Regions from separate parts of the Comamonas testosteroni genome, predicted to be linked through region 2. Evidence: riboswitches for the same ligand, from Rfam matches in the RefSeq annotation. Region 2 holds a riboswitch; the other holds the start of a gene.

Region 1 (3,202 bases), 1.4 Mb from region 2:
ACACAACGGCACTTTCAACCTGGCCATGCATGCCTGGTGGGACCCCTTCGAGCAGATTATGAGTCTGGGCAGGCAGCACGGCATAGAGATCGCCACGCCCATGATGGGCGAGCGCCTGGACCTGGGCGCTCCGCATGCGGGCTCGGCCTGGTGGCGCGCCTGCGCCGAGGCCGATATCAAGGAACTGGACCTGCGCCCTGCGCAACCCTGAAATGCTGCCGACATGGCCGACAATGCCCTCATGGACATTTCGCGCATTTCACACCTTGGCGCAGCCTGCGCCGCGTCACTGACCGCCTTGCTGCTCAGTGCCTGCTCCCACCTCTCCGATGGCAGTCGGACCAAGCTGCCTCCGGGCGCCGGCACCGCGAGCACGGTTTCCGAGCGGCCGGAGCCTGCGCCGGCTCCGCCATTGGACACGCAGCACAGGCGGTCACAGAGCATGGAATGGCCTGCATGGATCAAGGCAGATTGCACACCCGTCGCCCAGCTCGATCGGCAACCACAGCCACGCCGCCACACCACGCCGATCATCAGTGCCAGCTGGTTTCCTCAAGGACTGGAAACCATGGTGATCTTCCGCCTGGAGGTCACTGCTCAGGGCGAACTCGGCCGTGTGGCCTATCAGCCCGCCGATACCGATCCCCGCATCGTGAAGTCCATCATGCGCTCGCTCGAGCGCTGGAAATTCAAGCCCGGCATGCGCCAGGGCCAGGCCGTGACTGCCTGCTTCGAGCAGCCCTACCAACTGGTGTTTCCGCGCCAGGAGATCGAATCCCCAGAATCTCCGTCCTTGAATACCGAGACACGGTGAGTACACAGACCCAATCCGGACGAACTGTGCTCGAAAACCCCAAAATCCGCACGATTCGGTGGTGCAAGCCCCTTGCCCACCGCTAGAATCGCCAGCGTCAGGAGAGAGTGCCTGCAGCTGAAGCTGCCCCGCACCGCCGAAGGCGCAGACCCCCACCCGGAGTCAAAACGCTCAGGCAAAAGGACTGACAAGCGCTGCAGGTGTGCAAACCTGCAGCGTCCCTTGCTGGAGAGAGATGCAGGCCGTCATTTCGTATGTGTGCCAGCATCCACCGAAGGAGCAAGCTGCCCGCGAAAACAAAGGCAGTGAATCTCTCAGGTAAAGCGGACAGCAGGGCAAGCCCGCCAAGCATGGCCCCGTCATGCATGGCCACTCATTTGGTTTTGACCACCGGAGCGCTTGCCTGTGACTGCTGCTGACACTTCTTCCGATCTGCGTTCCACACCGCTGTTTGCCCTGCACCAGAAACTGGGTGCCCGCATGGTGCCGTTTGCCGGCTACTCAATGCCCGTGCAATACCCTCAAGGCCTGATGGCCGAGCATCTGCACACGCGCAAGGCTGCCGGCCTGTTCGATGTCTCGCACATGGGCCAGTTGCTATTGCGCGGCCCCGATGCCGCCGCCGCGCTCGAATCACTGATGCCCGTCGATGTCATGGACCTGGGCCTGCACAAGCAGCGCTACGGCCTGCTGCTCGATGAACAAGGCGGAATTCTCGACGACCTGATGTTCGTCAACCGCGGCGATGATCTGTTCCTCATCGTCAACGGTGCCTGCAAAGAGGCGGATATCGCTCATATCCAGAACCGCATCGGTAGCTGCTGCGAGGTCGTCCCATTGCCCGATCGCGCCCTGCTGGCCCTGCAAGGCCCGCAAGCTGCCACCGCCCTCTCGCGCCTGATTCCTGGAGTGACGCAACTGGTCTTCATGACCGGCAACCACTTCGACTGGCAGGGCCATGCGCTCTACATCACGCGCAGCGGCTATACGGGCGAGGACGGTTTCGAAATCTCACTTCCCGGCGAAGCGGCAACAGCCTTTGCCGAAGCTGTGCTGGCCCAGCCCGAGGTGGCCCCTATCGGCCTGGGCGCGCGCAACTCGCTGCGCCTTGAAGCCGGGCTTTGCCTGTACGGCAACGACATAGACACCAGCACCACCCCGGTGGAAGCCTCGCTGAACTGGGCCATGCAGAAGGTGCGCCGCAGCGGCGGCGAGCGCGAGGGCGGCTTTCCCGGTGCGGCCATCGTGCTGGAGCAATTGCAGAACCCTCAGTCGCTGCGCCGCAAGCGCGTGGGCTTGATCGCGCTGGAGCGCATTCCCGTGCGCGAGCCCGCCGTGCTGGAAAACATGGACGGACAGCATATCGGCCACATCACCAGCGGCCTGCTCAGTCCCACGCTCAACCAGCCCGTGGCGCTGGCCTATGTCAAGCCCGACTACGCCGCCATCGATACGGAAATCTTCGCCGTGGTGCGCGGCAAGCCGGTGCCCATGAAGGTGGTCGCCACACCATTCGTTCCCACCCGCTATCACCGCGGCTAGTCTGCCTCCGCGCATGAGACGGGCCAGTTTGCCAAACAGCAGCCAGAACACCGCTAAAGTGCGCACTGGACCTTTCTCAAACAACACCCGATTCCCCTGAATCCCCCCCATCTGGAGCTTTCCATGAGCATCAAGTATTCCAAAGAACACGAGTGGATCAACGCCGCCGACACCAATGCCGCCATCGTCGGCATCACCGTACACGCACAGGATGCGCTGGGCGATGTGGTGTTTGTGGATCTTCCCGGCGTGGGCTCCATCTTCCAGGCCGGCGACGTGGCTGGCGTGGTCGAGTCCGTCAAGGCCGCTGCCGATGTCTACATGCCCGTGACCGGCGAGATCGTCGAAGTCAACGAAGCCCTGCGCGATGACCCGTCGCTGGCCAACAGCGACCCGCTGGCCGCTGGCTGGTTCTTCAAGGTCAAGATGAGCAATGTGGGCGAGCTCGAAGCTCTGATGGAAGAGACCGCCTACAACGATTTCGCCAAGGACAACTAAGCATATCAACGGCCCTCGCATTGCGAAGGCCGTTTTTGCATGCAGCCATGAGCACCATTCTGTATTTCGACGATCCGGAAGTCGGTCTCGCCCGCGAGACCAGCCACCCTGCGTTTGCGCGCATTGCGACCCAGGACTTCTTCTACGACTGCGGTGACGACTTCAGCCCCTTCGGCAACGATGACGGCAGCGACACACTGGCCTCACTCGAAGAGTGGTACCAGGAGCAGACGGGTGGCCAGTCCGCCAAGACCCTGCGCTTTCTGCAACAGCAACTATGCGACTGGGATCTTCCCGTGCCCAGGGACATACTGGCTCATGACGATGCGGCCAAGGCCGAATGGCTGG
Region 2 (3,202 bases):
GCTCAAGATTGCGCTGGCGCTTAGCGTTCTTGCGCACTTCGCCAGCGCCATGTGGTGGCGCCGCCAAGGGCAACTCAATGGGCGACGCTCGCACCGATTGCATCTGAGCGTGTTCTGCCATGTGCTGGTCATTGTCTTGCTGGCCAAGGCCATGTTCTATCTGCACTGGTAAGAGCCTAGCGACAGATGCCAAGCCGCTGCATCCAAATGCGTCATGGCAGACTTTCTCCTTGATCAGAGAGGAGTCTGCCAATTCAATATCCAAAGAACTCCTCACTACGCACATCGTCCTCATCAATACCGGCTGATATCAGCAACCGCTGCATTGACGCAACCATGGAAGGTGGGCCAGCAACATAAAAGATCGGATTAGCCAAGCCCTCAATGGCCTGCTGGAGCCACTCTCTATCGATCGTTTGTGTATCACCACTCCAATCCACGGCAGAGTGCGCCATATCCGTCATGGTGGCCTTGAGCCGGAATTTTGGATTCTTCTTTTCGAGAGCTTGAAGCTCAGAGAGAAACGCCGAATCTTCTGGACGACGATTGGAATACAGCAGAAGCAAATCCTGCTGTGACTGCTGCATTGCAGCGTTTCGCAGCATGCTCATGAACGGCGTCACGCCAATCCCACCGGCGATGAGCACACCCGCTCGCGCGGTGTTTTTGTGCAAGGTAAGCGAACCAAATGGTCCATCGATATCCAACTCAGCACCTACAGGCAGAGCTCCCAAAGCGCGTTTGTAAACGCTGTCCCTCATCCTCGTAGCAAACACTAGTTCACTCTCGTGTGGCGCGCTGACAATGGAGAATGCGTGACATCGCTCCTCTTTACTCTCCCCTGGGACCGCGCCCGGCAGCTGGATTTCAAACGCCTGTCCAGGACGGAAATCAAACCCCGCCGGTTTGGCGAGATGAAATGCCATCGTACCCTGCGCAACCTCCTCGCGTTCGAGGATTTTGCTGTGCTCTGTGCCCATGATTCACTCCTTCGCAATCGATGGATCTACACATTGGATGCGTCCAATGGAGTAAATATTCCCGTCAATCGATACCCACCGTGAGAAACGGGTCGAAATGGGCACTCTCATTGAACCGACCACCTCAGCCTGCTATGGCCGCGTTCGGCCAGAAGCAGCCCCGTTCAGCTTGATAGTGCAAACTCTCACCGAGCTTTGAACTCCCCCCCACTCAGGCTTGCAATCAAGTCGGCTTTAGGCTGACCTGAGTCACTCACAGACCCATGCCGAAGCGGCGGCAATCGCCAACACCAGTTGCTGCACGCCGCCTGTCCTTAACAGCTGTTTTACGCTCCAAGCCGGCTGTTCGAATCGCATGGCCGCCACGTACCGGCTCAAAGGGCCGCTTCTGCGTGCCACGACAGGTTCGTGTCGTCCCCAAGCAGTCTGTCAACGCCTGAAGAATGAGCGAGCCTTCGAGAGCACCGCTTGTCATGGCGGGCGGCTTGACAGACGAAAACGCGGACTTGCGCGAGCCACGGCGGGTTCAGACTGGGCCTCCGCGCCCCAGCTCGGCAGCCGCAGAACCACATTAATACAGGTATTAACCCGAATAAAGTCACTGAAACTGGCTAGAATCGCGCCCATCCTGCGGGAGAGCGGAGCCTTTCGAGGGTTCCCGCCGAAGGCGCAAACTCCCATAATCGCTCAGGCAATAAGTACCGCAGGTGGGTCTGACAGGACCCGGATATCGCCAACTGGAGAGCAGCCCGCAACCACAAGTCTGCAGGGCTCACCGAAGGGGCAAGCATGGCCACCGCGAAGGTGCTCATGCGCAACTCTCAGGTAAAAGGACAGCGGGAGAGGCAAGCCGGACACTCCCGCCGATGTGAGTGGCTGGTCTATTTTCAAGTGCCTTCATGCTTCCTTCCGTCTCTTTGCTGGACTCGTTCCAGGCCTCCAACTTCACCGTCATGCTGGTCATCTATCTGGTGGCCATTACCGCCGAAGCCATGTCCGGCGCACTCGCCGCAGGGCGGCGAAATATGGATATCTTTGGTGTCGTCGTCATCGCCTTCGTCACTGCCCTGGGCGGCGGCACCATCCGCGACATGGTGCTGGGCCACTACCCCATCGGCTGGACCCAGCACCCTGAATATGTGTATCTGGTCATCAGCTTCGGTCTGCTGACCACTGTGATTGCACGCCATATGCACAGGCTCAAGCAGGTGTTTCTGCTGCTGGACGCCATGGGTCTGATCGCCTTTTCGCTGATTGGCTGCAATACCGCGCTGGAGCTGGGCTACCCCACCATCGTCATCATCATGGCCGGCATGATTACCGGCATCAGCGGCGGCATCTTGCGCGATGTGCTCTGCAACCAGGTCCCCGTGGTGTTCCGCCGCGAGCTGTATGCGAGCGTGTCGCTGTCCGTATGCCTGATGTTCCTGGGCCTGCGCTATCTGGATGTCAGCCCCAATATCAGCACCATCGTGTGTTTTGCCGGCGGTCTGGCCTTCCGTCTTGCCGCCATTCGTTTCAAATGGCGCCTGCCGGTTTTTTCGTACCAGCAGCGCTGGGAGTGATCGAGACTCCCCCTCTCTTGCTACGCAGGGCGGCCCTTGCTTGGCTGCTCTGACCTAGACTGCGCCATGCGTTACCCATGTAGTTTCACTTTCCATGTCTGAACCCATCACATGGATGCCGGATGGCACCCCCTACAACACCCGATTTGGCGATCGCTATCACAGCGAGCTGGGCGGCCTTGACCAGGCCCGCCAGGTTTTTCTCGGTGGCTGCGAGCTGCCAGCCGCCTGGGCTGATACAGCGCAGTGGCGCATTCTGGAAACCGGCTTTGGCTTCGGACTGAACTTCCTCGTCACCTGGTCGGCATGGAAAGCCGACCCCAGACGCCCGCGCATTCTGCATTTTGTCTCGGTGGAGGCCTACCCTGTCTCGCGCGAGGATCTGCTCGCGTTTTTGCCGGCCGATGAGGAGCTGCGCCCGCTTGGCGAACAGCTGGCCGAGCAATGGTGGGGACTGCTGCCCGGCGTGCATCGCCTCTCGTTTGACGACGGCCAGGTGCTGCTGACGCTCTATATAGGCGATGCCAGGACCATGCTGCGCAAGCAGCAAATGACGGCGGACAGCGTGTATCTGGATGGCTTCTCTCCCCAGCTCAACCCCGAGATGTGGGATGAAGATGCCATGAAGAACATTGCCCGCCATTGCCGCCGGGGCAC

Evidence for each region. A riboswitch is a leader RNA that binds a small molecule or an ion and turns the genes downstream of it on or off. The one in region 2 is predicted to bind glycine.
Region 1: it holds a riboswitch for glycine, as region 2 does, so the genes downstream of both, gcvT (glycine cleavage system aminomethyltransferase GcvT) here and F0P97_RS18595 (trimeric intracellular cation channel family protein) in region 2, are expected to answer to the same signal.

Annotation. Positions count from the first base shown of each region.
Region 1 covers NZ_CP043568.1:2,675,801-2,679,002, reverse strand. Annotated here, with positions in the region: gene F0P97_RS12135 (MBL fold metallo-hydrolase) at 1-211, shown strand, start outside; gene F0P97_RS12130 (hypothetical protein) at 224-814, shown strand; glycine riboswitch at 903-1,011, shown strand; glycine riboswitch at 1,030-1,155, shown strand; gene gcvT (glycine cleavage system aminomethyltransferase GcvT) at 1,220-2,356, shown strand; gene gcvH (glycine cleavage system protein GcvH) at 2,480-2,854, shown strand; gene F0P97_RS12115 (MolR family transcriptional regulator) at 2,902-3,202, shown strand, end outside.
Region 2 covers NZ_CP043568.1:4,031,117-4,034,318, forward strand. Annotated here, with positions in the region: gene F0P97_RS18585 (CopD family copper resistance protein) at 1-172, shown strand, start outside; gene F0P97_RS18590 (ferredoxin--NADP reductase) at 255-980, opposite strand; glycine riboswitch at 1,602-1,694, shown strand; glycine riboswitch at 1,708-1,827, shown strand; gene F0P97_RS18595 (trimeric intracellular cation channel family protein) at 1,880-2,545, shown strand; gene mnmC (FAD-dependent 5-carboxymethylaminomethyl-2-thiouridine(34) oxidoreductase MnmC) at 2,661-3,202, shown strand, end outside.